DNA from 3 places in the Peribacillus sp. YIM B13477 genome. Region 1 is predicted to be linked to each of the others. Evidence: riboswitches for the same ligand, from Rfam matches in the RefSeq annotation. Region 1 holds a riboswitch; each other region holds the start of a gene.
What was found. Region 1 has a riboswitch for cobalamin ahead of ACFX4H_RS10120 (ribonucleoside-diphosphate reductase subunit alpha). Riboswitches for the same ligand answer to the same signal wherever they lie in the genome.
Positions count from the first base shown of each region.

Region 2: another riboswitch for cobalamin. It lies ahead of ACFX4H_RS16860 ((2Fe-2S) ferredoxin domain-containing protein); the one in region 1 lies ahead of ACFX4H_RS10120 (ribonucleoside-diphosphate reductase subunit alpha).
Region 3: another riboswitch for cobalamin. It lies ahead of metE (5-methyltetrahydropteroyltriglutamate--homocysteine S-methyltransferase); the one in region 1 lies ahead of ACFX4H_RS10120 (ribonucleoside-diphosphate reductase subunit alpha).

Region 1 is NZ_JBHZPD010000002.1:700,219-711,246, reverse strand. It holds gene ACFX4H_RS10175 (cation diffusion facilitator family transporter) at 1-142, shown strand, start outside; gene ACFX4H_RS10170 (response regulator transcription factor) at 416-1,105, shown strand; gene ACFX4H_RS10165 (HAMP domain-containing sensor histidine kinase) at 1,095-2,525, shown strand; gene spx (transcriptional regulator Spx) at 2,580-2,975, opposite strand; gene modB (molybdate ABC transporter permease subunit) at 3,219-3,872, shown strand; gene ACFX4H_RS10150 (GNAT family N-acetyltransferase) at 3,834-4,313, opposite strand; gene ACFX4H_RS10145 (hypothetical protein) at 4,430-4,921, shown strand; gene ACFX4H_RS10140 (cold-shock protein) at 5,119-5,316, shown strand; gene ACFX4H_RS10135 (hypothetical protein) at 5,358-5,525, opposite strand; gene ACFX4H_RS10130 (flavodoxin domain-containing protein) at 5,646-6,083, opposite strand; gene ACFX4H_RS10125 (ribonucleotide-diphosphate reductase subunit beta) at 6,055-7,107, opposite strand; gene ACFX4H_RS10120 (ribonucleoside-diphosphate reductase subunit alpha) at 7,153-9,432, opposite strand; cobalamin riboswitch at 9,571-9,751, opposite strand; gene ACFX4H_RS10115 (manganese-dependent inorganic pyrophosphatase) at 10,045-10,974, shown strand.
Region 2 is NZ_JBHZPD010000005.1:195,083-206,110, reverse strand. It holds gene ACFX4H_RS16885 (energy-coupling factor ABC transporter ATP-binding protein) at 1-585, opposite strand, end outside; gene cbiQ (cobalt ECF transporter T component CbiQ) at 604-1,380, opposite strand; gene ACFX4H_RS16875 (energy-coupling factor ABC transporter substrate-binding protein) at 1,367-1,678, opposite strand; gene ACFX4H_RS16870 (energy-coupling factor ABC transporter permease) at 1,680-2,423, opposite strand; gene ACFX4H_RS16865 (hypothetical protein) at 2,487-2,615, opposite strand; cobalamin riboswitch at 2,599-2,794, opposite strand; cobalamin riboswitch at 2,996-3,185, shown strand; gene ACFX4H_RS16860 ((2Fe-2S) ferredoxin domain-containing protein) at 3,338-3,706, shown strand; gene cobJ (precorrin-3B C(17)-methyltransferase) at 3,721-5,358, shown strand; gene ACFX4H_RS16850 (sirohydrochlorin chelatase) at 5,377-6,297, shown strand; gene cobK (precorrin-6A reductase) at 6,294-7,064, shown strand; gene ACFX4H_RS16840 (precorrin-8X methylmutase) at 7,077-7,724, shown strand; gene ACFX4H_RS16835 (cobalt-precorrin-5B (C(1))-methyltransferase) at 7,730-8,842, shown strand; gene cbiE (precorrin-6y C5,15-methyltransferase (decarboxylating) subunit CbiE) at 8,826-10,040, shown strand; gene cobI (precorrin-2 C(20)-methyltransferase) at 10,033-10,740, shown strand; gene cobM (precorrin-4 C(11)-methyltransferase) at 10,737-11,028, shown strand, end outside.
Region 3 is NZ_JBHZPD010000014.1:2,858-13,885, forward strand. It holds partial or broken gene ACFX4H_RS24415 (D-2-hydroxyacid dehydrogenase) at 1-348, opposite strand, end outside; gene ACFX4H_RS24420 (aminopeptidase) at 579-1,688, opposite strand; gene bcp (thioredoxin-dependent thiol peroxidase) at 1,700-2,170, opposite strand; gene ACFX4H_RS24430 (potassium channel family protein) at 2,233-2,652, opposite strand; cobalamin riboswitch at 2,889-3,080, shown strand; gene metE (5-methyltetrahydropteroyltriglutamate--homocysteine S-methyltransferase) at 3,227-5,536, shown strand; gene ACFX4H_RS24440 (acyl-CoA thioesterase) at 5,529-6,005, shown strand; gene ACFX4H_RS24445 (ABC transporter permease) at 6,047-6,832, opposite strand; gene ACFX4H_RS24450 (ABC transporter permease) at 6,837-7,628, opposite strand; gene ACFX4H_RS24455 (ABC transporter ATP-binding protein) at 7,677-8,684, opposite strand; gene ACFX4H_RS24460 (hypothetical protein) at 8,836-9,162, shown strand; gene ACFX4H_RS24465 (glutamate-1-semialdehyde 2,1-aminomutase) at 9,291-10,580, shown strand; gene ACFX4H_RS24470 (glutamate synthase-related protein) at 10,920-11,028, shown strand, end outside.

The DNA of each region.
Region 1 (11,028 bases):
CATAGATGAGAACGGTAATCACGATTCAGTTTTAGCAGAAGCGCAAAAACTACTTCATGATCAGTTTGGAATTGAACATAGTACGATCCAAGTGGAAAGGCAGGAAGCGGGCTGTCCAAATCCACACGAGACATGTAATTGAAAAGGCTGGCTCAGTTTAGAGCCAGCCTCTTTAGAGTGTAATGAGGAGCTCATGGTTTTTCTGTATGATTTTTACGATCACATAGCGGCATTCCTGTTAAAATGAATCGAGATCACTTACACAAAGTTACGAAGTGAAAACACCGGTTAATTTTACTGCGAACATAATCCTGACACATAAAAAGGGTAAAATCGAGGGAAAAGGCTTGGTGTTTTTTTATAATTAGCATATACAAAATAATTCCACTATAATTCAGGAAGGAGGAATCCATATATGAAGAAAATTCTTGTAGTAGAAGATGAAATTGCCATATCGATGGTATTGAAAGCATATTTGGAGCGGGAAGGTTTTGATGTAGTCCAAGTTTACGATGGGCTAAAGGCCATTCCAGTGTTTGAAGAAACGAAGCCAGACCTTGTCCTGCTTGATGTCATGCTGCCGGGTAAGGAAGGCTGGGATATATTGAAGGAAATTCGGGAGGACGATACATGTCCGGTTATCATGTTGACTGCACTGACAGATGTCGATTACAGATTATCGGGATTTAAGTCAGGTGCGGATGATTACATCTCCAAACCCTTCGTTGCTGAAGAAGTCGTGGCCCGGGTGCATGCCGTTTTAAGAAGATCATCATCGGTTGTTACGGAAGATGGTCATGTACACGAGTTTGGGAGTTTAATCATCGATGATCTGTCATATATGGTGCATTTGAATGGGGAAGAGATAAACTTGACGCCGCGTGATTTGTCTCTTCTCGTTTTTTTCGCTAAGCACCCTAATCAAATTTTCACGAGGGAACAGCTGCTCGACCAGGTGTGGGGCATGGATTATGACGGCAGTGACCGTGCGGTGGACCTGGCGATCAAACGTATCAGGAAGGCGATAGATGCATGGCCGGTAACCGAGGGGGAAATAAAAACATTGCGTGGATTGGGGTATCAATTGAGTGTCTATGAAAACTAAAAAAAGAACCACTTTACAACGCTATTGGACAAAGAGATACGTATTGACCTTGATTTCCGGTTTGATATTATTATCTGTTTTTTCCTTATGGTGGATGGAAAAAACGGCTTTGGAATATAGGCTCAGCCTTCTAAAGTACTTAGCGGATGAAACATCCGATCGGGCGATAAAGGAAAATGGCCAGATTGTCGTTGGCCCGATCCTTTCGGAAATTGTTGAGGAAAGAGAGAAAATCCTCCATCTGAATCAACAGCCAATCATCTATATCGTCGATCCCGATGCCACCATCATATATACGATGCCGCAGTTGTATATCGATCCGGATGAAAATAAACTCCCGGACGTCATCATGAAAAATACGGAGTTGGTCCAGAAGGTCAAGATTTCCGACAACAAAGTATATGTCGTCAAATCCCCCATTACGTTCAATGATGAGACGAGAGGCTGGGTGGTCATTGCTCAGGAAGAAGGGGCATTGAAGGAAATCAACCAAGATCATGGTTTGTTGGCGATAATGATTGGAGGACTTCTGATTCTCGGAACGGGCGTCATTTATTTTCTTTCCAGGCAGATTTCGCGCCCCATCCAAGACGTAGCTAACGCCGCGGTCCAGGTTCGTGAAGGCAACTATGATATCCATTTCAAAGAGGAAGAGGAAATCAAGGAAGAAGAAATCTATGAACTGATAGAATCATTTAAGGAAATGACCAATCGATTGAAGGTCATGGAGAAGTTGCGGGCGGAATTGCTCGCGGGCGTAACCCATGATTTGAAAACGCCAGTCACTTCCATTAGCGGACTGATACAAGCGGTGAAAGATGATGTCGTCAAGGGAGAGCAAAGTAAGGAATTCCTCGATATTTCATTAAAGGAAACTCAGCGTTTACAAGGTATGATAGAGGATTTACTCAATTATAATGCCATATCAGCAGGCGCTTTTAAAATCCGGTTGCAAAAAGAGAATATCAATATATTCATCAAGGAAATCGCTTATCGCTGGCAGGTGACCCAAGATGATGATCAAGCGTTCGCTTTGGAGATAAACGTTCCTGATGAACCGGTCTTTGGTCAAATTGATTCTTTGCGGATGCAGCAAATCGTCATTAACCTTTTGAATAATGCCAGACATGCACTTGACGGCAAAGGCAAAATAGCGATTCATCTTTATGAAAAGGATGAAGAACGAATCTGCATTGATGTTCTGGACAGCGGGCGGGGGATTCCAAAGCATGAACAACAATATGTGTTCGAACCATTTTATCGAGGCGAAAACAAAAAGTTAAAGGTACGCGGTTTAGGTTTGGGACTGCCATTCAGTAAGATGCTCGCAAAAGCGCAAAAGGGAGATCTTGTGCTTAAGGATAGCAATGAACAAGGCACCATCTTTACGATTGTCATAGAAAATGCGGATCAAATATAAAAAAGGGTTGTCCTGGGAATGGACAACCCTCTTATTATGCAGAATGCTAACTAATTAAGCTAATTGGCTGATTGCCCGCCATAATTGTACATGACGGACCTTCCTTGGAAGGAAGCGTCCCATTTCCTCTTCATTATATCCTGCATGCAAGTTCTTATGATCGAAAATGATTGGCCGGCGAAGTAAATCCGGGTTATCTTGAATAAGTTTGCAAAGATCATTAAGCGGTGTATTATTTATATCGATATTCAGGCTTTTGAATTTTTTTGAACGGGTTGAGATGATTTCATCTGTCCCGCCTTCCGTTTTACGTAAAATCTCTTTTATTTCTTCTATGGAAAGAGGTTGGGAATATAGGTTACGTTCATTAAAGGAAATTTCGTTCTTCTTAAGCCAAGCTTTTGCTTTACGACAGGCTAAACTGCTTGGAGTAGTATAAATTGTTACCATTAAAATCGACTCCTTCAAAGTTTTCAAGTTTATTGGAATGAAATTATTTTTATATTTGTGATACTCTTACTTTAACGTTTCTTTGTGTCAGCAAGATGTCAAGAAAAATAAACTTAAATGTTATTTAAAAGGAAAGGGAGAAAATGAAATGAAATCTGCCTTTAATGAAAAAGAAACGGTTTGGGTAATGAAACCGAATAAGGACCTGCATATGCCGATATTTAATAGTGGTGTAGAAGTATCATGACAGGGGATTTTTGGTCACCAGTCAGGCTATCGATACAAGTAGCGGGACTAGCGGGTATCCTTGTTTTCATTTTAGGAATTTTCCTGGCGCGAATGATGGCTAAAAAGCAATTCAGGGGAAGAGTCCTGTTGGAAACAGCGTTTTTATTGCCGCTTGTTTTGCCGCCGTCCGTCATTGGTTTTTTATTGATCGTGATTTTTGGCAAGAATGGACTGCCGGGACAATTCATTGAAAGGGTTTTTGACCAGCCCTTGATGTTCACCTGGTGGGCTGCGGTCATTGCATCTACCGTGGTAGCTTTTCCGCTAATGTACCAATCCGCTAAAACGGGCTTTGAAGGTATAGATGAAGAAATTGAAAATGCAGCAAGGGTTGACGGGGCCGGGGAGTGGAGGTTATTCCTGTTTGTAACCTTCCCATTGGCGGTCAAATCGATCGTCACAGGTACCATCTTGAGTTCTGCGCGTGCGTTGGGGGAGTTCGGGGCCACACTCATGTTTGCCGGAAACATTCCTGGACAGACACAAACCATACCGACCGCAATTTATATCGCCATGGACTCCGGGAATATGACCTTGGCCTGGCTATGGGTTGCCGTAATCATTGTCATTTCATTCATTATGCTTTTTATCGTGACATACATAAAATGAATGCTGTTTTTCGTAAATGCTTATGGATAGGCGAGGTGCGGCTTCTACGTCCTCTTTATGGGTGAATCCGTTTTTTTCGTAAAGGTTTCGTGCTGGAAGGTTCATTTTACCGGTCGAAACGGAAATTTTTTCCCAGTCGACATGTAATTGAAGAGCATGCAACAATGCGTCCGCAATACCCTGCCGAAAATAATCAGGATGGACGACCATTCGGCAAATTAGCATTTGGCCATTCTCTTTAGTAAAAGATATGGCACCAGCTAAGGCATCACCCTTTAAATAGCATAAAAACGTTTCATGGCAATGTATGAATTGTTCATATGTTTCCAATAAAGGAGGTATATCGGCAAAACCGATCATTTCCGCTTCCACCTTATAGGCTTCTTTCTGCAGTTTAAATAGCTGCTGGCCATAGTCTGATTCCAGGTCCCGAATTCTCATGATCAAATCCTATCACTCCTTTTCATTACATTATAATGGAAGAGGGGGATTATTGTTTCTAATCAGTCTGTGTTATAATCGACAAACAATATGAACTAATGAAATGAGGAAGAAATTTGTTAACATTTGAAGAAAAATTGAGCATCATTGAAACTTTTCCGGAATTACAGCGAAAAGACGTTTCATTGGGACGTGTGAACTTCCATTATCCAGGTAGCGTCCAGGAGAAAAAGATCGTCGTTCAGCACTTGCATCCCAATGGAAATGGGTTCGTTTACGCAGGGCATATGAGAAAAAAAGACACTGACCGTAAAGGGTTTATCAATATACGTGACTATAATGAAGCCGAATTAAAAGAATTGATCCAAAGAAGCGTGGATTACTTATCTGAACCCCCGGCTGAAATCGAAGAAGAAGAAAACGAGTTCGCTAGGTTGGAAGGGGCATGGATTGGCCCTGAAAAGCAAGAGCTTACACTTCAAAAGGAAGACCTGCTTTGGAATGTTTATTCAGGGTCGAATCTTGAGGAATGTTTCGAAAGTCCGGTTGAGGCGGAGCGCTACTTATTGGACGAAGGCTTCCGACAAAGCAAGAAGAGGAATATGTAGAATTTTAGGATAATTTGTCGGTTGATTTACGGCGATAATCTTGTTTTTTTAGGATTTTCCATGATATAATATGAGTAATTATTTTTGTTCGGAAAAGTTTGATAGAAGGATTTACTGTAATAGGATTCCTCTTGAAACATTATCCAGAACCAAAAATAGTAATAAAATGGATTTTTCCAAACACAGGAGGAACTATCATGGTACAAGGTAAAGTAAAATGGTTTAACGCAGAAAAAGGTTTCGGTTTCATCGAAGTTGAAGGCCAAGACGATGTATTCGTACATTTCTCAGCTATCCAAGGTGAAGGCTTCAAAACGCTTGAAGAAGGCCAAGAAGTTTCTTTCGAAATCGAGCAAGGCGCTCGTGGACCACAAGCTGCTAACGTTCAAAAATAATTGAACGCATATAAAAAAAAGACTCCGATTTTGGAGTCTTTTTATTTTTCCTTTTTTTCGGCGATTTCCTTTAATGCTTTGTCCAATTTTTCTTCGATCCGTTTAGTACGATTAAAATGCCCTGACAGGAAAAATACGATGAATATAACGAATGCGACAAGCACTAGCATGAAAAGGACAGGCAGGAACTGGGTTATATTCTCAGTCAATGGATATCATCTTCTTTTTTCTTCCATTATACTTCATGCTTACCGTTGCTATGATTAAGGAAGCCGAGTTTTAAAAAAAACACTGAAAGGGGATATGCGAAAACGCATATCCCCTTTCAGTCAGTTCTGGAATAGCGAGGCGAACTTTTGAAGTCTGTGCAGGTCTGATTCTTGATACATCTGTTCTATCTTCAATGTCACCAATAACTGGCTCTTGGCAAATAGCATGTCCCGGAACTGATCGACCGCCCCACAAAAATGATTATAGTTGGTTTCGCCAGTGCCGAAGACTCCCGTTTTCAGGCGAGCAATAGGCAACTGTTCCAGTTCTTTATAAAAGGCAGCTGATTTAGCGGGAAGCTCCCCATTGCCCCATGTATAGGTGCCGACGATCAAGGCATCGTAATCCGGCAATGTACGTAAATCGAATTCATTCATTCGATATAGAAAAGCCTCAGGTAAAAGGGCAGCGAGGGCTTCGGCAAGCGCTTTTGTATTGCCGCCGGCAGAATGATAGACAATGGCAATTTTACAGCTCATCGAACCCATTGCTGGCATTTACTTGACTGTAAGTCCTTGACTTCTGTTCGAAGAAATCGGTTTTGGTAAGGCCGATGGATTCATCATCGAACGTTTTGATCCATGGCATCGGGTTCTCGCCATACTCTTTATACAAGTTTTCAAGGCCTAGCATCCGTAACCGTTTGTTGGCGATATATTCGATGTACTCATTGAATTCTTCCAAATCGAGATCGGCTTTCGTTTGGATATCTTCGAGCATATATTCAGACCATTCCTTTTCGAGTTCGACTGCCTTTTCAATCGTTGTATAGATGAACTTCGTGTTTTCTTCATTATTTAACTCAGGATATTCATACATCAAGATTTGAACGAGCATGCCAATGAAATCGAAATGGACCATTTCATCACGATGAATATAGGATATCATCGTAGCTGAACCGGTCATTAAATTTTGGCGTCCTAGATTATAATAAAAGGCGAAAGCCAGATAGAAATAAATCCCTTCAAGGTTCGTTGAATGGATCAGTGCCTCGAATAAATGCTGAGGGCTGGGGTCGTCCACGAACGTTTGATAAGCATCAACGATCGGTTGGTTACGCTTAATCACTTCAGGATGTTCTTTGATGCGGTCGAAAAGCTGTTTTTGCTTGCCTACTGGAATCAAGGAAGCAAGGATATAGGAATAAGACTCATTATGGATCGATTCCTGCTGGGCCATGTTGGCCAGGATAGCTTTTGCCGCCGGATCTTTGATGTACCGAAGGATTTCTACTAAAGTGGGCGTTTGAAGACTGTCCATTCCGGCAATCATCGTAAGGATATCGAGAAAAGCGTCCTGGATATCTTCATCCAATTCGCCCCACTGCTTTTTATCCTGAATCATGTTCACGCTCGAAGGCTTCCAAAAGTTATTGATGAGCTGTGTATAGGTATCATAGAATTTTTCATACTGTATATCGTTCCAAAGGAGGAAGCCTGAAGCTTCTCCTTTGAAAACACCGGTTGCCTTTGTTGGATGCGTCGGTTCGAGCATCCGAATTTTTTTTATATGATTGGTCATTCGGGAAAACTCCTTTAAGAATAGATTACTGGGTCATGATTGACGTTAACTTGAACAGCTTTCGCAGGCATTGTCATATTCGGAAGACGTCGAACGAACATAATACGTTGATTTCAACCCGCTTTCCCATGCCGTTAAATGGATATCCAACAGGACCTTCGCTTTGATTGTATTGTGTACATACAGATTAAAGCTGATTGCTTGGTCAATATGGCGTTGGCGGGCTGCATTTTGCCTGATGCTTTCCAGTTGATCCAAATTGAATCGCGTCTTTTTATAATATTCATACGTATTTGGCGTCAATCCTGGTGCGGTCACCTTGAATTTGAAGTTCTTCTTTTCTTCGTAAAATTCAATTTCATACAAAGGATCGATTCCATCCGTGGAATTACCGATTTTGGCTGTCGATGAATTGGGGGCAATCGCCATTAAATAGCCATTACGGGTTCCGTGCTCCTGCACGTCTGCTTTTAAATCCAGCCATTTTTGATCTGTATAGTCACGCAGTTCGAAATAGTCCCCTGTATGCCAATCAGAACCTTCAAAATATGGGTAAGATCCTTTTTCCTTGGCCAATTCGTTGGATGCCTTGATAGTTAAGTAAGCGATCTTTTCGTATAAAGCATCTGCATAGTGAACAGCCTCATCGGATTCCCAATAAATATTCTGTGTGGCAAGTAAATGATGCCATCCAAACGTTCCTAAACCAATTGCACGGTACCGTTTGTTCGAGATGGATGCTTGTTTGACAGGAAGATTATTCACATCAATGACATTGTCCAGCATACGGATCTGAATGGGAATCAATCTTTCCAGAACGTCGCTGCCCACCGCTCGGGGCAAGTTAATGGATGAAAGGTTGCAGACAACGAAATCCCCGCTTTTACGAACCACAACAACATCTCCATCTTCTGTTTCATATTCATCCGTGATCGTCGAAGGGCTTAGGTTTTGGGCAATCTCCGTGCAAAGGTTAGAACAATAAATCATACCTTTATGTTTATTCGGATTCTTCCGATTCACTTCATCGCGGTAGAACATATACGGTACGCCTTCTTCTAATTGAGAAATCATGATGCTTTTCATGATGTCCATCGCATTGATTTTTTCAAAGCTATAGTTTGGAAGCGTGCCATTTTCTGCGGCCTCGACAGCAAGTGCATAATGATTCCTGAAGCTTCCTTCGCCTTTCTTTTCGTCATAAAGATCTTCAAGTGAAAATCCAAGGGTTTGCTTAACGGTATGCGGATCGAAAAGATACCATTCTTTTCTGTCGCGTACAGCTTCCATGAATAAATCCGGTATGCATACACCTGTAAAAATATCATGTGCTTTTAATCTGTCATCGCCGTTTTGAGTCTTCAAATCGAGGAAGCTCATGATATCTTTATGCCAGGCATCCAAGTAAATCGCGATGGCACCTTTACGTTGACCCAATTGATCGACACTTACAGCTGTCTGGTTGAATAGTCGAATCCAGGGCGTCGTGCCGGAACTGTTTCCAGAGAAACCGCGGATATCGGAACCAAGCGAGCGAACCTTACCGACGTAAAGACCGACACCGCCGCCGAATTTAGATACTTTTGCCGCATCGTAGTTTGATAAGTAGATTCCGTCGATGGAATCTTCAATTGCGTCGATAAAGCAGGAGCTTAACTGTCCATGTGTTTTACCTGCATTGGAGAGTGTAGGAGTCGCAACGGTCATATAAAGGTTGGACATGGCCCAGTATGCTTCTTTTATCAGTTGCAGGCGGTGCTCCGTTTTTTCCATTCGCATGATTTCCATCGCGATGATCATGAAACGTTCTTGCGGCAGTTCGAAGACCTTGTCCTTTTTTGGGCGGGCCAGATAACGGTCATTCAATAAGTAGATGCCTATGTAAGAGAATAATTTATCTTTTTCCGGGTCGATCACCGATCCCAATTCCTCAATTTCCGCTTTTGTATATGAAGATAGCAGTTCTGGTTTATAAATGGGATAACGCTGACCTTCCGATAGCTGGGAGAGTTCTGTGATCAGCTCATAGAATGGACCATAACTCTTGCCTTCATAACCTCGATTGGCTTGTGCATCCCTATACATTGTATTCAACAGTTCTGCTGCAGCAACGAAAGTCCAATCCGGAGCATCGATATCCACGCCTTCAAGAGCGAGCTGAATCAGTTTTTTTGATGCCTGCTCTTCGGTTGAGTCACTTTTGCGATCAAGCCATTTTGTAAAACGCTTTTTGAACTTTTCCATATCGAGACGGCCTTCGAATTCCTTCGATAACATCTCAAGCTGGATGGATTTCGCTTCTGTGTCATTATATGTTTGAGTCATTAATAATCCTCCTTGTTAACTTCCGCTAAAATAAAAAAACCGCCCAAAGAATTGAGCGGATCAAACGATAGAATAAAAGAGGCATGAAAAAATAGCCGTTATACTATCGTTTCATCATCTCAATCCCCGAAGAATAAGAAACGTGAAAAATTCAAGGCAGGTCTCCTGACTCATGATCATCCTACTTTGAGTCCTTCCCGTATAGAGAGCTATACAGTGGTTTTCTCATTTCGTCACATTTACAGTTGCGGGGACAGTTCCGGGTTTACACCGGATTCCCTTTTCAGCCATCACTGGCACCTTGGATTATAAAAATTCTATATATAGTTATTGGAATTGTTTATGTAATCAATATCTAGTATTTCTGCTTATATTATCGTAAGCCATATACGATGATAATTCAACTAATATATTTGAAAAAAACCAACCCTTATCTATTGACAAAGTGATGGAAGAGGGTGGGGGAATGAAAGATTTTATGGGGGAATGGATAAATCAAGCGCTGATTTTACGGGATTTTGTGTTAAAATAAAGTGTCTAGTAAAGGTGGCTCTCCGTTATTGCACTGAGGGGATTCGCGGAAAAAATATTTATGAAAAAGGGGATAAAATCTTGGAAAAAGTATTAGTTTTTGGACATAAAAACCCGGATACAGACACAATCTGTTCAGCAATCGCTTATGCAGATCTTAAAAAACAGCTAGGTATCAACGCTGAACCAGTTCGTCTGGGTGAAGTGAATGGTGAAACTCAATATGCATTGGACCAATTCAAATTCGATGCTCCCCGTCTTGTGGAAAAAGTTGCAGGGGAAGCTGATGGCGTAATCCTGGTCGATCATAACGAACGCCAGCAAAGCGCTGAAGACATTGACCAAGTCCGTGTGTTGGAAGTTATCGACCATCACCGTATCGCTAACTTTGAAACAAGCGATCCATTATATTACCGTGCGGAACCAGTTGGCTGTACGGCAACCATTTTAAATAAAATTTATAAAGAAAACGGAATTGAAGTCCCTAAAGCAATCGCAGGTCTTATGCTGTCTGCCATCATTTCCGATTCTTTATTGTTCAAATCCCCGACTTGCACGGAGCAGGACGTTGCAGCAGCAATGGAACTCGCTGCCATTGCGGGAGTCGACGCAGAAAAATATGGCTTGGAAATGTTAAAAGCAGGAGCTGACTTGAGCGACAAAACGATTGCCCAGCTCATCACTCTCGATGCAAAGGAATTCTCCATGGGAATGGCTAAAGTGGAAATAGCACAGGTCAATGCTGTTGACCCGAACGAAGTCCTTGCTAAGCAAGCTGAATTGGAAGCGGCGATTGAAGCGGTCATCGCAGTGAAGGAATTGGACTTGTTCCTATTCGTCGTAACGGATATCCTGACTAATGATTCCGTTGCCTTGGCCCTTGGTAAAGCGGCATATGCGGTTGAAAAGGCATATGACGTTTCATTAAACAATAACATCGCCGTCTTGGAAGGCGTTGTATCGCGTAAAAAACAAATCGTGCCGGTCTTAACCGACGTATTCAGCAAATAATACAGGAAAAGGGTTGCTCATTAAAAACATGGGCACCCTTTTTCTGTACATTCA
Region 2 (11,028 bases), on a different contig from region 1:
GATTATCGTTTTGTCAGGGTGGTGGATACTGTCCAGCAGATTCATGATCTGTCTTGAGAAATAAGGATCCAATCCAGCGGTAGGCTCGTCAAGGAGCCAGACATCGGGCTCCATGGCAAGTACCCCTGCGATGGCGACCCGTTTTTTTTGCCCAAGGCTCAAAAAATGGGTAGGTCTATCTTTTAGTTCGGTTACTTCCGTTTCAGCCATTGCCCAATTTACTTTCTCCTGGACTGCATTTCTATCCCATCCTAAATTCATTGGTCCAAACGATATATCCTGTTGTACATTAGCGGAAAAGAGCTGAGAGTCGGGATCTTGAAAAACGATACCGACTTGCTTTCGTAATGATAATAATGCTTTCCGGTCATATTTCATTTTCTTGCCCTTAAATCTGATCTTTCCTGCAGTAGGTTGTAATAGACCATTTAAATGGAGGAATAAAGTCGATTTGCCAGCACCATTATTGCCTAATAATGCAATTTTTTTACCTTGTTGGATCGTTAGCGAAAGTCCTTTTAAAGCGAAGGTTCCATCTGCGAATTGATGGGTGAGGCCTTCTATATGAAAAATATGCTCGTCCATTGTTGGGTTGCCTCCAATTTACAAATATCCATTAATTAGGATTAAGCTTCCTAGTATGACAATCGCGATCAGCCAATTGCGTGAGGAATAGGTGTAAGTATCCTCGATATAGGAAAGGTTCTCCTGATAGCCTCTTGCGTTCATGGCCATCGTCAACTGTCCAGAGCGCTGCAATACTCCTAAAAATAATGATGAAATTAGTAATCCGAGAGATCGAATGCCTTTCCTAAACGAACCATACCCCAGCCGTGAAGCTTGTGATTGGTGAATGGCCAAAGCCGTATCTAAAAAAATAAAGATGAATCGATAGGTCAATTCTATTAAATCGACCAATAACGAAGGCACTTTAAGTTTTCGCAGCACGGATAGGATGACGGTAATGGGTGTAGTTAAGGTAAGGAAATATAAACAGCTGATGCTGCAGAATACGACAGTGATCAAATTTGCCACCGTACCAAAGCTGTCATCGCTGATGAATATTTGCCAATTCCCGATCTTCCAAGACCACCATGTATTCGAAATCGAAGTGAATTTACTAGTGAAAGAAAAAAGGATGGTAATGGTTCCTGATAGTATAAAAAATCCCGGTAATAGAAGTAATTTAAGATAATAAGAAAGCGGGATTTTTGCCGCGAAAATGATTAAAGCGCTCATCACCGTAAAAGTGATGAGCGAAACGGCCATATCCCTTACCGTTAACGAAAACAGCAAAAGAGAGAGTGCAAAAACCATCTTTTCCAACGGATGTACATCCTTCAGCCCATTGAAATAGGCATATTTATCAATGAGTAACATGCTTCGATTTTTCGGCCAATTCTTGTTTGGTTTGCTTATTCCTTTGTCTCATCACACCAATGAAGTATCCAATGAAACCGGCTCCGATTGCAGCTTGAAGCGCAAATAATAAACTTTCGGTTTCTGCACCTGGCGGCTCCCAAATACTGTTGAACCATGGCTTGTATTCCGGATGGATCTTAGTGATGGCTTCCTCAGCTTCGCCGTCGGCACCGCCAAATTCCGTTCCTTGTTGGGTGATTAACGGTAAGGTTGCAAGAATGACAACCAGGAAAAGCAGCAGTAAACTTTTTTTCATTTTAACGGGCCTCCTTAGATAAAACTCGTAGCAATTTCAATTCGCCTAGATTGTATTTTTTCAAGAAATTCATTACGACGACTGTCAATAACCCCTCACTGATGGCCAAGGGAATTTGGGTCAGGGCAAAAATTCCTGCAAATTTACTGAAAGAGGCCATGAATCCTCCTACCTCGGAAGGGAAAGCAAGAGCAAGTTGAACAGAAGTTACCACATAGGTGCCCAAATCCCCAAAAGCAGCTGCCAAGAATACGGCAAGTGAAAAAGACCATCCCAATTTAGTTGCGCCCTTGAAGACAAAGTAAGCAATGAAGGGTCCGCAAACGGCCATGGAGAATGCATTGGCCCCTAATGTCGTCAATCCTCCGTGTGCCAGTAAAACAGCTTGAAATAACAGAACGATGGAGCCGACCACACTCATGGCCAACGGTCCGAATAGTATGGAACCTAAACCAACTCCGGTAGGGTGCGAAGAACTTCCCGTAACGGAAGGAATCTTTAGGGCCGATAATATAAATACAAATGCGCCCGATAGGCCAAGTATCATTTTTGTTTCTGGGTTTTCCCTTACTTTGGACCTAATGGACCGGTAACCCAAGATTAAAAATGGAAGCGTCACGGCCCACCAGAATATAGCCCATTCTATGGGTAAAAAGCCCTCCATGATATGCATGGCCAATGCCCGTTTCGGGACAAAAAGCAGTAAAATGACAAAATAAATAATTTTCCAATTGGTTCTTTTCATTCTTTCTCCTTTCAACACTTTTAATTGTTCTGATCAATCTTGAGAAGAAAAGCGGCGCCCAAACTAAAAAGCACTTCTCTCAAAGGAAAGAAGTGCGTAATGAACAGGAATTTTGCAGCATGAACCAACCATGGGCCATTTTGCCTGATCCGCACGCCCATCCTCGTAGGCTGAAACAGTTTCACGCTTCATGGCAGGTCTCCTGGCTTTGGTTCATCATCCCATTACATCCTTCCCATCTCATTTGACAGTGGATTAAAGTTAACGTAATGGAACTTCCCTTTACAGTGGCGGGACCGCTCCGGATTTTCACCGGCTTCCCTTTTAAGCTGAATTCCGAGAAATTCAACACCATGAAACTTATGTAATTATTTAGAAAATTCTCGTATAGTGTACCATAAAGAAATAATTCCAGCTACACTATCTTTTTTTGGAGGCCGAAATTTGTTGCGAGGAAAGGATTGTAACTGGTTTTACACGTTTAAACTTTTCTAAACAGTCGGAATAAACTATTGAATTTTGACAAAGTTGTTATATGATAGATTAAGTTAGTTGGAAATGTATAATAAAACCAAATATTTCATTTTAAAAGTGCCCTTGTGTGAATAAGCAAGGGATAATAGGGAAATCGGTGAAAATCCGATGCAGCCCCCGCTACTGTAATCGCTGATGAAATTGTCGATAGCCACTGGCATTATGCCGGGAAGGGACAAAGTAAAATGAAGCGTAAGCCAGGAAACCTGCTTTTAAAATTGCATGATACTTTTCGGAGGGAAAGGTAGAAGGACTATGACGATTTTGGGAGGATTTGGCATGCTTGCCTTTGGCTCCTCATTCATATAGTTTTTCTAAAACCTTGACTCTTATGTTAAGGTTTTTTATTTTGCCTTTTCCCTGAACTCAGGAGGAAGAAGATGACTACTTGGAACTTGACGGGTACAAATACGCATCTGTTGATTTGTAATGGGAGCAGCTGCATGAAAAAGGGCGGGGAAGAAGTAACCCAAGCGATTCGCGATGAAATTGCTTCAAAAGGGCTGGATCTGAAAATCCATACAACGAGGACACGCTGTAACGGAAGATGTAAGGATGCCTGCGTTGTGATTGCCTATCCCCAAGGAAACTGGTATCGAGTGGAAACGCCTGATTTCGGTCGGCAGATCGTCAGTAATATCGATGAGGGTGAGTTTGTTCCACAGATGATCTATCAGTACAATGACGGGGAAATGACCCCTAATCCGGATTTTCCTGCTCATACGGGTATTTCAAAGAACAAAGCGTAAAAGGAGATGTCTTAATGAGTACAAACGGTAAATTATTCGTCGTGGGGTTTGGGCCCGGGAATTTTGAACACATTACCAAACGTGCCGTCGAAGCCCTTCAAGAAAGTGACTACATCATTGGTTATAAAACTTATGTTGAACTCATTCAGGGACTGCTAACAGATCAAACGATCATTAGTACGGGGATGACTGAAGAGGTATCACGTGCACAGGAAGCAGTGAAACAAGCGGAGCTGGGAAAGAAAGTGGCGGTGATTTCCAGTGGGGATGCCGGAGTTTACGGAATGGCAGGGTTGGTTTATGAAGTATTGATTGAAAAAGGCTGGAAAGAAGAAACTGGAGTGGGCATTGAAGTCATTCCTGGCATCTCAGCAATCAACTCATGTGCGTCTTTACTTGGGGCGCCCGTCATGCACGATTCGTGTACGATCAGCCTCAGTGATCATTTAACTCCTTGGGAACTGATCGCTAAAAGGGTTGAAGCAGCTGCAATGGCAGACTTTGTCATTGCACTTTATAATCCGCGCAGCGGCAGGCGGACCCGGCAAATTGTTGAAACACAGAAGATTCTCCTTCGCTACCGCTCGCCGGATACACCTGTCGGGTTGGTGAAAAGTGCTTATCGCGATAGGCAGGATATTGTCATAACCAATTTGCAGGATATGTTGAATCACGATATTGGAATGTTGACAACCGTCATTATCGGTAATTCATCCACCTTTTTATATGATGACAAAATCATCACACCAAGAGGCTATCAGAGAAAATATACGCTGAATTCGGAAAAGCAAACATTGAAGCCGCATCAGCGACTGCAAAAAGAAGCGGAACCGTGGGCATTAGATCAAGAAGCCTTAACCGAGTCCGCTGGAGGAGTTGGATTACTTACAAAAGCACCAGAAAAGAAGCCAGCTTCCTTTGAAATGGCAATGGAGGCTCTGTCAAGAGTCAAGGGTCAAGCCGTTAAGCAATCCATTCAGACGATTGTTCAGCAAAAAATGGAGTCGGTATTTGAACTTGCCGTTAGTCCAGGTGTGGCGAATAAACAATTCACTCCCAAACAAATGATGACACTTGCGGAAGTTGTCGGGGAAAAGGGAACGATGGAATATACACCAAATCATAAAATCGTCTTAAAGATCCCGACAATGGATCCGGAAGTCATTACAGGGAAATTGCAATCAGCTAACTTTCTTTTGTCGCCGATTGGGGATGTACTGACATTAAAAGCCTGTGATTTCTGTGATGGTGAAAAAGCGGAATCCATTCCTTATGCGGACGAAATACACCGGGTGCTTGGCGGAATGAGCATGCCCAAGGAACTGAACATCGGTTTTAATGGGTGTGGGATGGCTTGTTATAGTGCTGTGATGGATGATATCGGGATTGTCTTCCGAAAAGGGAAGTTCGACTTATTTCTTGGAGCTAAACCGGTTGGAAGAACAGCCCATCCGGGTCAGCCGGTAGCGGAAGGCATTGAACCGGAACAGCTTGTAGAACTGATCACGGACATTGTCGGCGAGTATAAGCAAAATGCCCATCCAAATGAGCGGCTTTTTAAATACTTCAAACGTTCGAAAAAGATACAGAATTTTTCTTATCAGGACATCGCTCCCAAAATAAACATAGAGCCTGCGCCTTGTGAAGACTAATCAAGAGGGGGAAAGTAAATGAAAGCAGTTTTGTTCGTAGGACACGGAAGCCGGTTGGCTTCGGGAAATGAAGAAGTCCGTCATTTTATTGAAAATATGATTCCGGCAATGGACGGGCGTTTCCTAGTGGAAACGTGCTTCTTGGAATTTGCGGCACCGAATATATCCAAAGGAATTGATAATTGTGTAAAACGAGGGGCTACTGAAGTTATCGTCATACCGATCATTTTGTTGCATGCAGGACATTCGAAGTTACATATCCCAGCTGAAATAGAGGATGGGAAAACCAAGTATCCAGAAGTGAAATTCACATATGGCCAAACGATCGGGGTCCACCATGATGTATTGACGATCCTGACAGACCGTCTTGAGGAAGCGGGATTCGATACGACCTCTGAACATTCTGAGACAGCGATATTGCTAATTGGCCGAGGTGGCAGTGATGCTGATGCCAATAGTGATATATATAAAATTTCACGATTATTATGGGAAAAATTAAGCGTTAAATGGGTCGAAACAGCCTTCATGGGTGTAACGGACCCACACGTGGATGAAGGTATTGAACGATGCATCCGATTAGGGGCAAAAAAAATTGTGATGCTGCCATATTTCCTCTTCACTGGGGTGTTGATGGAAAGAATGGAGGAAATGCTGAAAGGCTATCAAGAGCAATATCATGATCGAGAATTCATATTGGCAAAGTACTTTGGATATCATCCAACCTTACAGAACATTCTGCAAGAACGAGTAATTGAAGCCAGTGAAGGCAAATCAAGCGGGGCGCGTGATTTGGAAAACTATCGTAAACATGTCGAGGTACATGGACATGCTCACCATCATCACAATCACGACCACGACCATGATCATCACCATGATCACAATCACGACCACGACCATCACCACGATCATGATGGGCAAGCGGTGGGGACATCAAAATGATTTTGTTCTTGGCGGGTACAAGTGATGCAAGGGAATTAGCGATTGAGATGCAGCATGTGGGGTACAAGGTTTTGGCAACTGTTGTAACCGAATCGGCTGCCAAGAGTTTGCAGGATGCAGGGATATCCACCCGGATTGGCCGATTATCTGCAGAAGATATGACATCTTTGATCTCTGCAAAAGGTTTTCAGGCTGTAGTCGATGCAAGTCACCCATTTGCCGAAGAAGCATCCAAAAACGCCCTTAACGGAGCAAAGATAGCAAATGTTCCTTATATTCGTTATGAGCGTGAAAGTCAACGGTTTCAGAATGATAAATTGATAGTTGTCCGTGATTATGAGGAAGCTGCCAAGCTTGCCGCAGAAAAACGGGGAGTCATCATGCTCACGACCGGAAGTAAAACCCTAGCCGTGTTTGCAAAAGAATTGGTGGGGCTCGAGAATACCAGAGTCATAGCGAGAATGCTGCCACGCATGGACAATATGGAAAAATGTGCGCAGCTGGGCATTGAACAAAAAAATATCGTTGCGATTCAAGGGCCATTTTCCAAAGAATTAAATAAAGCTCTATATGAACAGTATGGGGTCACATTGATGATAACGAAAGAAAGCGGCAAGGTCGGTGCGGTTGATGAGAAATTGGAAGCCGCGTTGGAATGTGGAATAGAGACGATCATGATATCTCGACCGGATGTCGACTATCAGAATGTTCATTCCAGTTTTGAACATGTCATTGCCGAGTTGAATAATCAATTAAAAGGAAAATAGGAGGAATGCAAGATGGATTTTAAAACGGATTTTAAACCGCTAACGGTAGACCCTGACAAAATATATGATTATAGTTTTTCAATCATTGCTGAAGAAATGGGCAATCATGATTTTTCTGAAGATGAATGGAAGATCGTCCGCAGGGTCATTCATGCTTCAGCGGATTTTGAATTGGGAAGAAGTGTCATCATCCATCCAAATGCCATTCAAGCTGGTGTGGAAGCCATTCGCAAAGGAAGGCATGTCATTGCTGATGTGCAAATGATCGAGAGCGGTACAGGCAAAAAAAGATTTCAAAAACACGGCGGGGACGTTCATTGCTATATTTCAGATCCGGATGTGATGGTCGAAGCAAAACGTTTGAATACGACAAGGGCAATCATTTCGATGCAAAAAGCTGTAAAGGAAAATGAAGGGGGCATTTATGCCATTGGCAATGCACCTACCGCTTTACTTGAGCTCATTCGCCTTATTAAAGAAGGGATTGCAAAACCGGACTTAATCATTGGAATGCCTGTTGGGTTTGTTTCTGCAGCAGAATCGAAAGAGGAACTCGCTAAGATCACAGAAGTTCCATTCATTACGAATATTGGTCGAAAAGGTGGAAGTACTGTCACTGTTGCCGCATTGAACGCGATTTCCCTTTTAGCTGATAGTTAAAAAACATGGAAAAGAAAGTGAAAAAAGACCCCTCACAAATGCGTCATGGATATACGACGGGAGCATGTTCGACAGCCGTGACCAAAGCGGCATTGACTGCATTGATCACGGGGGATGCACTAGAGGAGGCAACGATTTCCTTGCCCATCGGCCGAGATGCCACTTTCACTATTGAGAAATATGAAATATCGGAAAATGCGGTTAGTGCAGAAACGGTTAAAGATGCCGGAGATGATCCCGATGCCACACATCTGGCCCATATTATCTCTACTGTCAGCTGGTCCGATGCACCTGGGATTATCTTGGATGGAGGGACCGGAGTTGGTCGTGTGACCAAACCCGGGCTTCCCGTTCCTGTAGGGGAAGCGGCTATTAATCCTGTACCGCGCAAAATGATTTTAACCACTGTGCAGCAAACATTGGAAGAATTTAAGATCAATAGAGGAGTGAAAGTCGTCATCTCCGTACCCGCAGGTGAAGAAATAGCGAAAAAGACATTAAATGGCCGCTTGGGGATTGTGGGAGGCATTTCCATTTTGGGAACAAGGGGCACTGTCGTCCCTTTTTCCAGTTCCGCCTATATGGCAAGTATCGTCCAGGCTATCAGTGTCGCCAAAGCGAGTGGGTGTGAGCATCTAGTCTTAACGACTGGCGGGCGCAGTGAAAAGTATGCAATGGGCCTTCTTCCAGACTTACCTGAGGAAGCCTTTATTGAAATGGGTGATTTTGTGGGCTTCTCACTTAAGCAGTGTAAGAGGCAGGGAATTAAAAAGGTATCACTGGTCGGCATGATGGGAAAATTCTCCAAAGTAGCCCAAGGTGTGATGATGGTGCATTCAAAAAGTGCCCCGGTCGACTTTGGTTTTCTATCGGAAATAGCCCAAAGCGTCGGAGCTGAAGATGATCTTGTTCTTGAAATCAAGAATGCAAACACAGCGTCACAAGTCGGGGATATGATGTCAGCCATTAATAACTTTGACTTTTTTAATAAACTATGTGAATCCTGCTGTCACTCTGCCATTAACCAGGTGAAGGGCGGCATTGAAATGGAAACGGCGATTTATTCGTTGAAAGGACAATTACTGGGAAGGGCTGTTGGAATTGAGTCAATCGATTAAATTAATTGGGATAGGGGATAACGGTCAGGAAAGCTTACTGCCTCAATATGCCCAATGGATAGAAGAAAGTGAAGTACTGGTCGGAGGTGAACGGATCTTATCCTTCTTTCCGAACTATTCTGGCAAGAAGATTGTCATAAAGGGCGGCTTGAAAAAGGTCGTGGAGCAACTGCAGGATGAAACTCGTCCAACGGTTGTCTTAGCTTCCGGTGACCCACTGTTTTATGGAATGGGAGGCTATCTTTCCAGCAAAATCAACATGGAGGTTTACCCATATTTCAGTTCGATTCAGCTTGCTTTCGCAAAAATGGGGGAAAGCTGGCAAGATGCCTTTCTCGTCAGCATTCATGGCCGCAGCATGAAAGGGCTGGCCCAAAGAATTGATGGGAAAGCGAAAGTAGCCTTACTTACAGACAGTGAAAATAGTCCTAATCAACTGGCTAAATATCTCCTTTCATTCGGAATGACTGAATACCGGGCATTTGTGGCTGAAAACCTTCAAGGAGAAGCCGAAGAATCTGGCTGGTATGAACTAGATGAAATGACGGAGCGGGAATTCTCTCCCTTGAATGTCGTCATTTTGAAAAGAAAATCAGAAGGTCCAAGCTGGTCCTTGGGGATAGAGGATGAAGAATTTTCGCAGCGTAAGCCGGACAAAGGCCTCATAACCAAAAAGGAAATTCGAGTATTGAGTCTGCATGCGTTGAAGCTAAGGAAAAACAGCATAGTTTGGGATGTTGGGACGTGTACGGGCTCAATGGCAATTGAAGCGGCCAAGCTTGCATCCGAAGGCCAAATCTTCGCAATTGAAAAAAATGAGCCTGATTTAGAAAACTGTTATCAAAACCAACGTAAATTCCGTACCGATATAACGGCGATTCATGGAAAAGCCCCGCAGGGATTGGAAACTTTTCCGGATCCTGATGCAATCTTCATTGGCGGGACCGGCGGCGAAATGGCAGAGCTGATCAATACTTGCTGCAAACGGCTTAAAGTTGGCGGCAGGATCGTTCTGAATGCTGCGACGATCGAGAATCTTTACCGGGCTAATGAGGCATTTGCTGAAGCTGGTTTTCACACTTCCATCATGAATGCGCAAATCTCCAGAAGTAAGCCAATATTGGGAATGAACAGATTTGTACCTCTTAATCCGGTTTATATCATTACTGCACAACGAAAGGAAGACATGAATGAGTAATCTTGGTACATTATATGGCCTTGGCGTGGGCCCGGGCGATCCAGAGCTAATTACAGTAAAGGCATTTCGCGTGATTCAGGAATCTCCGGTCATTGCGTATCCAAAAAAAAGAAAAGGGAGTAAAAGCTACGCCCATCGCATTGTTGAAGTTTACATTCGTCCTGAAGAGAAGGAGATGCTGGGCCTTGTTTTTCCGATGACGAAAGATCAAGCCATCTTGGATCGGGAATGGAATGGAACGGTTGAAAAGGTTTGGCAAAAATTAAATGAAGGAAAAGATGTAGCTTTCGTTACGGAAGGCGACCCGCTTTTATATAGTACGTTCATACATATGATGAAATTGATGCAGGAGTTGCATCCTGAAGTCGAAATCAAGACGGTCCCGGGCATTTCTTCCTTTAATGGATCAGCGTCAAGGCTGGGCATCGCTTTGGCTGATGGTGATGATCATGTTGCGATAGTTCCTGCAAGGGATGATTATGAAGCGATGAAGAAGGCGATCGAAGATCATGATGCCGTGGTGTTCATCAAAGTGGCAAAGGTCATCGATTTAATGATTTCCGTTTTAAAAGATTTGGACTTACTTGAAAAGGCCTCGGTTGTAACCAAAGTCACTTCCGATGAAGAAGTGATTTGGAAAGTGAGTGAATTGGAAGGACTTGAACTAGAATACTTAACATTGATGGTGGTGAGAAAATGAAGATATATATTGTAGGGGCCGGCCCGGGTGATCCGGATTTGATTACTGTAAAAGGATTGAACATTCTCCAAACGGCCGATGTGATTTTATATACGGATTCATTAGTGAATGAAGAATTGATTGCTAAGGCAAAACCCGATGCTGAGGTGCTAAAAACGGCTGGAATGCATTTGGAAGAAATTGTTGGCATCATGGTCGATCGTGTTAAAGAAGGAAAGATGGTTGCCAGAATCCATACAGGGGATCCTGCCATGTACGGTGCAATCATGGAACAAATTGTCCTATTGA
Region 3 (11,028 bases), on a different contig from region 1:
AATTGCACCCACGCCCATTACGAGCATGGTCTTGCCATTCAATTCCCCTACTTCAATCTTTCTATCCCACAATTCTTCCTTTTCATTCTTCATAAGCAGCTTCAATTTCTTTTCATATTGCAAAAGCATCCCTATCGTATACTCGGCCATCGGGATTTTATGAATGCCTCTTGCGTTGGTCACCATTATGCCTCGTTCCTCGATGGCTTTAAATGGCATTATTTCCATCCCTGCACTCATGACCATGATCCATTTCAAGTTCGCTGCTTTCTCAATGATTTCTTCAGTTAAATCTTCACCATATGTAATTAAGATTTCCGCTTCACGAAGCGGCCCATCCTTTTTGATAAATGAAGTTCAAATCAGGAAAAGCTTTCATCATTTCCGTTTGGATACCTTCATTCGGAATGACAGTCGAAAGTACTAACATGTATATCTCCCCCTTTTAATTAACATAAAAAAACACGGGCTCTATGTGTCCCGCGCAACTTTCTCTGAGGAGGTATTCCCTTAATAAAGCATATTCTGGTGTCCCCTTTTTGAGTTGGACAAAAGCCTCATCCTTATTAAAAAAGGCTTTATTTTAAAGAATTTGGGTTTAATGCATGTAATTCCGGCAAAACAAAAAAGCCATCCCTTCTGATCAGGACGTCGTCGAAATAGATGTCACCGCCCCCATATTCCGGACGCTGGATCAAGACCATATCCCAATGTATCGATGACCTGTTTCCATTATCCGCTTCATCATAGGCAAGTCCAAGAGCCAAGTGCAGGCTCCCGCTTATTTTCTCATCCAACAAAATATCGTCCATAGGTTCCAATATGTATGGATTGATTCCAATAGCGAACTCCCCTATAAACCGGGACCCTTCATCAATATTCAGAATTTGGTTCATTTCAGGGTCACGATTGGAAGTCGCTTTAATGATTTTCCCCTTTTTCAAGTTTAATTCTATGTCACTAAAGGTGATTCCTTCATAGGTTGTGGGTGTGTTGAAGGATATCCTTCCATTGAGACTATCTTTTATGGGTGCCGTAAATACTTCCCCATCCGGTAAATTGTTTTTTCCGGCACATATGACGGCCGGCATGCCTTTGATGGAAAAGGTCAAATCTGTCCTTGGTGAAACGATCCTGACTTTGTCAGTACGTTGCATCAATTGTTTTAACGGCTTCAAAGCCGCCTCCATTTTTCCGTAATCCATTGTGCATACGTTCAAAAGAAAGTCTTCGTACCTATTGAAGGTCATGCCGGCTTTTTGCGCTGATGCCTTGGTGGGATAATTAAGTAAGACCCAACGTCGGTTGTTTACATAAAAAAGTGTAGGGGAATTCATGGCCTCCCCTTGAAGACGGTGCCTCTCGATGGGAACATCAGTCATTTCGGCATTGTTTTCTTCCCCAGTGATGATGATGACCGCATCGATATCCGTATATTTCTTCAAGGCCCATTGTGAAGCTGTGTCAAGCTGCTCCTTCACATTCCCTAGTAACAGGTGGCGGCTTATCTCATCGTCCTCGAGTTCCACATATGGATAAGCACCCACTCTGTATATTTCATCAATCAACTCTTTCAATAATGGTTTTGTGTTGATATGCCCCCGTATGAGGATTCTCTCTTTAGGCTGTAATTGTATCGAATGATGAATCAGCCTGGCTGCAAGCTTCGTTATCCTCTCATCCCTCATCTGCCTATCCCTTATTTTTCGAGTTCGCGAAGAGTTTCAAGCGCTTCTTCGACGTGGCCTTTAACCTTTACTTTACGCCATTCTTTGACTACATTTCCAGCCTTATCAATGAGGAAAGTTGAACGTTCAATGCCCATATACTCCTTGCCGAAGTTCTTTTTCAATTGCCAAACATCAAATGATTCAGCCGCTTCATGATTTTCGTCAGCCAGCAGCAGAAAAGGCAGTCCATGTTTTTCGATGAATTTTTCATGACGTGCCGCTGGATCTGGGCTGATACCAAGGATGACCGCGTTCAGTTCCTCGAATTGCTCATTATGGTCCCGGAAATCACAGGCCTCCGTCGTGCAACCTGGCGTCATGTCTTTTGGGTAAAAATATAAAACAATGTTTTTCCCCTTAAAATCCGATAGGGAAACCATTTCACCATTGTTTGCAGGGAGTTTGAAATCAGGTGCTTTTTCTCCAATTTTAACAGTCATATTGAACCCTCCATTTCTTTCATTATGGTAAGAGTACCCAATAATCGAAAGAAACACAACTTTCATTTATCCTTCCTATCTTTCTGCTCCAGATCGATCACCGTCCGAATCACGAACGCTGCCGGCAGTGTATACCCAATGAAGGCCTGAATGGTAGCTATCATCCTGCCCATGCCAATCGGGGCTATATCTCCATACCCTACAGAAAACATCGTCATCGCACTAAAATAAAAAGAAGTCTTCAATTGTTCATAGAAAGTCCCATCCAACCGATTGCCCATATCAAGAATCACCGAATGATTCTGAAGCTCGTATAATAAATATATCAGTGCAAATCCAACTAATATCGTCGCATATAAATTGCCAAGCCACAGCATATCCTCAAGAGAAAACTTCTTTCCTCCCGACTCAACAAGAAATAACGTACGAATGCTCATCACCATGCAAAAAATGATCCCTGCAATCAAGATGTAGAAAGTCATCCCCCACGCCCCATTTCAAAACGCCACTTCCTCTATACATACTCCCTGTCCAAACAATATATTCTTTTTAGGAATCAGCCTTATCACCGACAAACGCATTAAACGGAAACTTTCCCTAATTCTTTTTCCATGTTGACCCTTTTGGTCGGATATGTTAAGATTGCCTAAATTTTTATAATAGTTTTTATTTTATAAATCTTTGACCTGCAAACAGTTAACAATGCAGGTTTTGCAAAATTTCATATGTGGAAATAGGTTCCTAATTTTCATTAGGATTAAAAGGGAAGTCCGGTGTAATTCCGGCACGGTCCCGCCACTGTAATGGGAATGTTAGCGTCAATCAATTTGCCACTGATCAACGGATCGGGAAGGCCAGCCGCTAATGATATTCCCTAAGTCAGGAGACCTGCCTATTTCGACAACACTGTTTTAACCTACGGGAGATAGGGAGGTGTTAGGGACCTTATAATTGTAAGGGGCATTTTGCATGCCTCTTTATTTTAAGCATTTCTAACTTTCTTTTTTGACGGTTAGGAATGCTTTTTTTATTGTTCGATCAATTGAATGTAGGAGGATGGGAATTTTGAAGAGCAGCAGTTTGGGTTACCCTCGAATCGGGGAAGATCGTGAATGGAAACGTACATTGGAAGCTTTCTGGTCCGGTAAAATCGATGAAGCGGAATTTACGTCACAACTAAAAGCCATCCGTTTAGGCAACTTACAAAAACAGAAGCAACGAGGCATTGATATCATCCCAGTCAACGACTTCACTTACTATGATCAAATGCTCGATATGTCCGTCATGTTCGGTCTTGTTCCTGAACGTTATTCAGCTTATGAAGGCGGAAGTGTCCCCCTTTCCGTTTATTATTCAATGGCCCGGGGAAACAATGATGAAGTCGCTTCAGAAATGACGAAATGGTTCAATACGAACTATCACTATATTGTCCCTGAATTAAAACTGGCACAGCTTACTTTAACAGAAAATAAACCACTTACAGCATATCGGGAAGCCAAGGAAAAGCTAGGGATCGAAACGAAGCCCGTTTTGATCGGACCTTATACTTTCCTCTCCCTTTCAAAAGGCTTCAATAAACAAGAAATCCCTGGCATCATCCTGAGACTGCTTCCCCTATACACGCAAATCCTGCGAGAGTTGGAGCAAGAAGGCGTGAAGTGGGTTCAAATGGACGAGCCTTCCCTTGTTTCATCCATTTCCAAAGATGATATGCAAACCGTTACTTACCTCTATGAAAAACTGAATGAAGCAGCACCAAACCTGAACATCATGCTACAAACATACTTTGATGCGGTGGAACATTACCAAGAAGTCATCGAATTACAAGTCCAAGGGATCGGTCTTGATTTTGTACATGATAAAGGGAGGAATTTAAGTAACCTTGAGGCATTCGGTTTCCCGAAGGACAAAGTGCTTGCAGCAGGTGTGATTGATGGAAAAAACATTTGGCTATCTGATTTATCCCAAAAAATCGAATTGATCGAGACACTTAAGAAACAGGTAGCCGAGGACCAAATCTGGCTACAGCCCTCTTGTTCCCTGCTTCATGTCCCGGTGACCGTTCGTAATGAAACCGCCCTTTCAAAAGAAGTGAAAGAGGCCCTTGCTTTCGCTGATGAAAAACTTGAGGAAATCACACTTTTGGTCAAAGGGAATAATCAAGGCATTGAAGCGATCGCCGAAAAAGTCGATGCCAATAAATTTACGATTCAAACGTTAGCCAATTCAAATGTCCGAAATCACGGGTCTGTAAAATCCAATGTCGAAAAGGTTAAAAACGGGACCGCCGGCCGTCAGCTTCCATTTAAAGACCGTTACCAAAAACAACAGGAATTTTTCAAATTGCCTTTTCTCCCTTCGACTACGATCGGCAGCTTTCCGCAGACATTTGAAGTTAAACAAGCACGCGGGAAATTCAATAGAGGAGAATGGACAACCAAGCAATATGAAACATTCGTTAACGAAGAAATCGGCAGGTGGATCGAAATCCAAGAAGAAATCGGTTTGGATGTTCTCGTTCATGGGGAATTCGAACGGACGGATATGGTTGAATACTTCGGCCATAAATTAGGCGGATTCGTCTTTTTAGATAAGGGTTGGGTACAGTCCTATGGATCCCGCTGCGTGAAACCGCCAGTCATCTACGGCGACATCCATTTCATCGAACCGATGACAGTCAGGGAAAGTGTATACGCACAATCACTGACGAAGAAGACGGTGAAGGGAATGCTGACAGGTCCTGTTACGATTTTGAACTGGTCTTTCGTCCGTGATGATATTTCCAGGGAGGATGTTTGCTATCAGCTTGCGCTCGCTTTGGAAAAAGAGGTCATTGCCTTGGAATCTGCTGGAATTAAAATGATTCAGGTTGATGAGCCTGCACTTAGAGAAGGTCTGCCATTGAAAAAAAGCGATCGTGACGAGTATTTGAACTGGGCAGTGAATTCATTCTTGATATCCACATCTAGCGTGGAGGATACAACCCAAATTCACACGCATATGTGCTATTGCGACTTCAATAGTTTCATGGATGTCATCTCCTCCCTCGATGCCGATGTAATTTCCATCGAAACATCCCGCAGTCATGGGGAGCTCGCTTCCGCATTCGAGGAAAAAACATATGAAAAAGGCATTGGCCTGGGGGTGTATGATATTCACAGCCCGCGTGTGCCGGCAGTGGAAGAAATGGTCGATATGATTGAACGAGGCATCAAGGTATTGGATAAAGACCAGTTTTGGATCAATCCCGACTGCGGCCTGAAAACAAGGGGTATCCCGGAAACCGTCGCTTCCCTGAAAAACATGGTCGAAGCAGCAAAAGTCGTCCGTAAAAAACTTTTAGTAAACCAGCAGGCAAATGATTGAAAAGAACGTTGCTCATCCAACACAGCAGTCACGGACTTTTTTAACTGACCTTGTTTTTCCACCGGATACAAATCATCATAATACCATCTTTGGCGGAAAAGTAATGGCCTATGTTGATAAAATAGCTTGCATTTCCGCTATGCGACATTGTCGAAAACCCGTTGTGACTGCTTCAAGCGACTCTTTTGATTTTTTGGCCCCCATCAAAACAGGGGACGCGATCAACCTTGAAGCTTATGTCACCTGTACTCATCGCACATCAATGGAGGTATTCGTGAAAGTGGAACGTGAGAACCTACTAACAGGTGAAAAACAGCTAACGGCACGCGCTTTTTTAACGATGCTTGCCATTGATGAAGACGGTAAGCCGACAAACGTACCACAGGTCATCCCGGAAACGGAAGAGGAAAAACAGCAATATGTTCAAGCCCAAGCTAGATATATTGAAAGAAAGAAAAAACGGAACTAAACAAAAACCCCTTCAACATGAATGCTGTTGAAGGGGTTCTTTCAGTTCCCTGCTCCGCGGTACCTCTTCACTCCCTGATTCCATATGAAAACGGATATCACGAAAAAGGCAACCCCAATTGCAGGTGTGGCAAATGCATATGCATACCACTCTTCTTTTCTTAGGAAATAAGATGCCGGATAGACACCGACAAACGCGAATGGCAGCACCCATGTAAGGACAAAACGGATGACCTTATTATAAATATCAACAGGATAGCGCCCGTAGTTCCCGATATTGTACATCATTGGCATGATGGATGTTTTCGCATCCGACCAGAACCCAATGCTTGCTATCGCAACGAATATGGCTGCATATGCAAGTGCCCCGCCTATTGCAAAAATGATGAAAAGAATCGGGTCATACCACGCAAGCTGAAGATCCAATGAAATCGCCGAATAGAATATGATGATCAAACCGGTCACAACACCAAATAACGCTTCAAGCTCGATTCTTTCTAAAATGACTTGAAACAGGCTATGTATCGGTCTTGTTAATATCCGGTCCATTTCACCTTTGACGATATAGCGGTCATTAAAATCCCAGATGTTGAAAAAGGCCGAAAAAAGGGCGAATGGGATAAGGAAAAACCCATAAATGAATATGATTTCTTCACGGCTCCAGCCGCTTAAAAATTGCGTATGTCCAAAAACGACCAAGATAAATACCAGATTCACGACCTGATTGAGCAAGTCAGATAGGATTTCCATGAAGAAATCGGCTCTATATTGCAGTCTTGTCTTCATATATTGACTCACATATTGAAAAAACATCGATACATAAAACATCCCGTCAACCTCCTTGAATAATCAGCTGTTTTTTTGCGACTATCCATAAAAGCTGAATCGGTATTATGAGAATGATGCACCAAATTAACTGCTGTAAAAGCGCCATGCCAATTTCGCCTGAACTGTAACCGTTCGTAAAAATCATGCTTGGTACATAGCTGATCCCTTGAAAGGGTAAATATTTCATCACTTCCTGCGCCCATATAGGATAGAAACTGATGGGCAGCAGCAGACCGGAAAATAAATCAATGATAACCCTTTTAGCGCGGATTAATCCGGCATTATTATATAAGAAAAAGGTAGTGATTCCCGTCAATAAATTAATTTGTGTATTGATGATGAAACTGAACAGCAAGGAAATGCCGAAGATCCCCCATACAGCCGGATCGTGCGGCAATTCAATAGGAAAAATGAAAGCTACCAGCAGCATCCCCGGAATCGAGAAGAAGAAAAAACGGAATATCCCTTCCCCAAGTCCTTGCATCGTTTTCATGCCTAAATAGTTATAAGGCCGGATCATCTCAATGGCAACCTTGCCGTCTTTAATCTCAGTGGCGATTTCGCGGTCAATATTATTGAAATAAAAAGCGCGCGCCATCCATGCAACCGCAACATAGGTTGTCATCTGCATACCTGAAAGTCCTTCGATGGAGCTTTTTTCTCCATATATCGCATTCCATAAGAAATAATAAGCACCGATATTAATGCTATAAATTAAAATGCCGGTATAATAATCCGTTCGATACGCAAGCATCATCAAAAAACGCATGCGTATCATGGCAAGATACTTCCCCATGGCCCTCCCCCTTCTTGATAGACACGTTGTTTCTTAATGATAAGAGAGTCAGACAGTGCCTTCTTCGTAAATGTTGCGAACAATTTCTTCAATGGACGTTTCATGAATTTTGATGTCCTTTATTTTAAAATGAGATACGACTGCTGAAACAAGCTGTGAAATATGATCACTTTCTTCTTTCAACAAGGCAATGTATGTTTGATTTTTCTCATCATGAACCCAGTTAGCGGTAAATGGGAGCGCTAATGATTGCAATTCCTTCAATGCGATCGGCTCGATGAATTGAAAATGGATCTGTTTTTCCTCAGCCCAGTTATCTTTTAAACTCTGCAATTCCCCATCATAGATGATTTGCCCTTCATCAAGCATGATTACACGCTCACATAATGCTTCAATGTCCCCTAAATCATGGGTGGTCAAAAGGATTGTCGTATTATATTTCTCATTGATTTCTTTCAGGAACTCACGAATCTTCATTTTCACGAGCACATCAAGTCCAATTGTCGGCTCGTCCAGGAACAGCAAAGGCGGATTATGGATCAAGGCTGCCGCAAGCTCGCAGCGCATTCGCTGACCAAGCGAGAGTTTACGCACTGGTTTGTCCAGCAAAGGACCGATATCAAGCGTCTTGATGACATGTTCCATATGATCGTTATATTGTTCATCCGTTACCTTATAGACCTTTTTTAACAGCCTAAACGATTCTTGAACCGCAATATCCCACCAAAGCTGTGAGCGCTGACCGAATACGACTCCGATAGTCTGAGTGAACTTTTCCCTCTCTTTATGTGGATTCATGCCATTGACCGTGATTTCGCCTGCTGTCGGTTCCAAAATACCTGTCAGCATTTTGATCGTGGTCGATTTCCCTGCACCATTTTCCCCGATATAAGCTACCATCTCACCCTTTTTTACAGTAAAATTGATATCATTGACGGCAGGGACGACCTTATAATTTCTGGTAAGTAAATCCCGGAAGGCACCCTTTAGCCCTGAACGGCTTGATGCCGACTTAAATTCCTTCCGAAGCTGTTTCACTTGAATTGCATCACTCATCCTGTTACATCCTCCGTAATCTCTTGTCCTAATGAATTAGTTTATCCAAACCAACCTTTTTAGACAATAAAAATGCTTGGATGCCATCTACCATTTTCAGGGAGGAAATGGCCGTTGTACCAGATACATATATAAAGGAGACGAGTATGCTATGAATATCAAAAAATTATTACTATCCCAAATTGAAAAGGTCGTTTTCGACCTTCGATATGACTTCCTTTATGAAGATGAGTGCGGTGAATTATTATGCCAGGTCATCCAAAGGGATTCCAGCGGGTCGATCGAAAGCACACCCATCAGTTTCCACCTTCGCATTAATGAAGAGAAAGGAACCGGGCAGCTAATCTATTACCAAGCCCAGGGCGAAATGAACCGCCAATCCTTCGACATCGAAAATCCTGACACCATCTTGGCCATCCTTACTTTCATAACAGGAGTTTTGGGATCCCCCCCAAAAAATGTTGGCCCGGAATCCTGATTCTTCTGGGGGTGCTGCGTTTCCACCAGGGTACGAATCACATTTCCTAGCCTTCCACCCCAGATTTCCAGAGAGAAAAGTGCTATGATTAAGGGGAAATATGTTTATATTTATAGGAGGTTTTAAGATTGGATTTTAGAAATTCGGAGCTTTTACATAAAGAGGCATTGGAACATATCGTTGGCGGGGTTAACAGCCCATCCCGTTCTTACAAAGCTGTAGGCGGCGGTTCGCCAGTTGCGATGGATCATGCCAAAGGGGCTTATTTCTGGGATGTTGATGGCAATAAATATATCGATTATTTAGCTGCATATGGCCCGATCATCACAGGGCATGCGCATCCACATATTACGGAGGCTATCGTTAAAGCAGCGGAAACCGGCGTTTTATACGGCACTCCGACAAAACATGAAGTCAAATTTGCCAAAATGCTGAAAGAAGCCATACCTTCCATGGATAAAGTCCGCTTCACCAATTCAGGCACCGAATCAGTCATGTCCACCATCCGTGTTGCCCGCGCTTACACAGGGCGCGATAAGATCATCAAGTTTGCAGGCTGTTACCATGGACACTCCGACCTTGTTCTCGTCGCTGCAGGTTCCGGCCCGTCCACTTTAGGTACACCGGACTCTGCAGGCGTACCAAAAAGCATTGCACAAGAAGTCATCACGGTACCTTTCAATGATATCGGTTCATTTAAAGAAGCACTTGATAAATGGGGCCATGAAATTGCAGGCGTGTTGGTAGAACCGATCGTCGGCAACTTTGGAATCGTGGAACCAAGTCCTGGCTTCCTGGAAGAAGTCATTTCATTATCTCATGAAGCAGGATCACTCGTCATTTTCGACGAGGTCATCACAGCGTTCCGATTCATGTATGGAGGGGCACAGGACTATTTGGGAATTCAACCTGATTTGACCGCGCTTGGAAAAATCATCGGGGGCGGGCTTCCCATTGGTGCCTATGGCGGTAAAAAAGAGATCATGGATTCCGTCGCACCTCTGGGACCAGCCTATCAAGCTGGTACGATGGCAGGAAATCCGGCTTCCATGCTTTCCGGGATAGCTTGCTTAGAAGTACTTAGAGAAGAGGGGCTTTACGAAGAGCTTGACCGCCTGGGGAAAATCCTTGAAGAAGGTATCCTGAAAGCGGCTGGCCAATATAATGTTCCGATCACCATCAACCGCCTTAAAGGGGCATTGACGATTTATTTCACGACAGAAAAAATTGAAAACTATGAGCAGGCGGAAAATACGGATGGCGAAATGTTCGCCAAGTTCTTCAAACTCATGCTCAATCAGGGAATCAATTTGGCACCGTCCAAATACGAAGCCTGGTTCTTGACAATCGCTCACACGGATGATGATATCGCTTATACTCTAAAAGCGGTTGAACATGCATTCAAAAACCTAATATAATAAATCGAATCAGCATAATTATGCATTTTTTATACACCCTCAGGATGTACATCTATCTTGAGGGTTTCTTGTTTCCCTGTAATAAATCTTTAATATTAGCATTTGAAGCCAATCCTCACAAAAATCCCATCAATCACAGCATCCATTCCATTGTATAAAAAATTGATTTCTGAATATTTAAATGATATGATATGGATACATTTATATACATTTATACACTTTCTTTCAATCTATCAAAACTTGGACTATTGTTCGGGTTTACTAATATTTCCCCCATTAAACACATGCTACAGGAGGTGAAAGGCAGAGAATAAGGGTAACCTTATTCAAGCCACAAATATGGCCCAACAATGGACACCTGCTACATTCAAAGAATTTCACAAGGAAGAACATGATGCCTGCGGAATCGTTTCCTGCATTGAAAAAAAGAAGATCCCTACTAACGAAA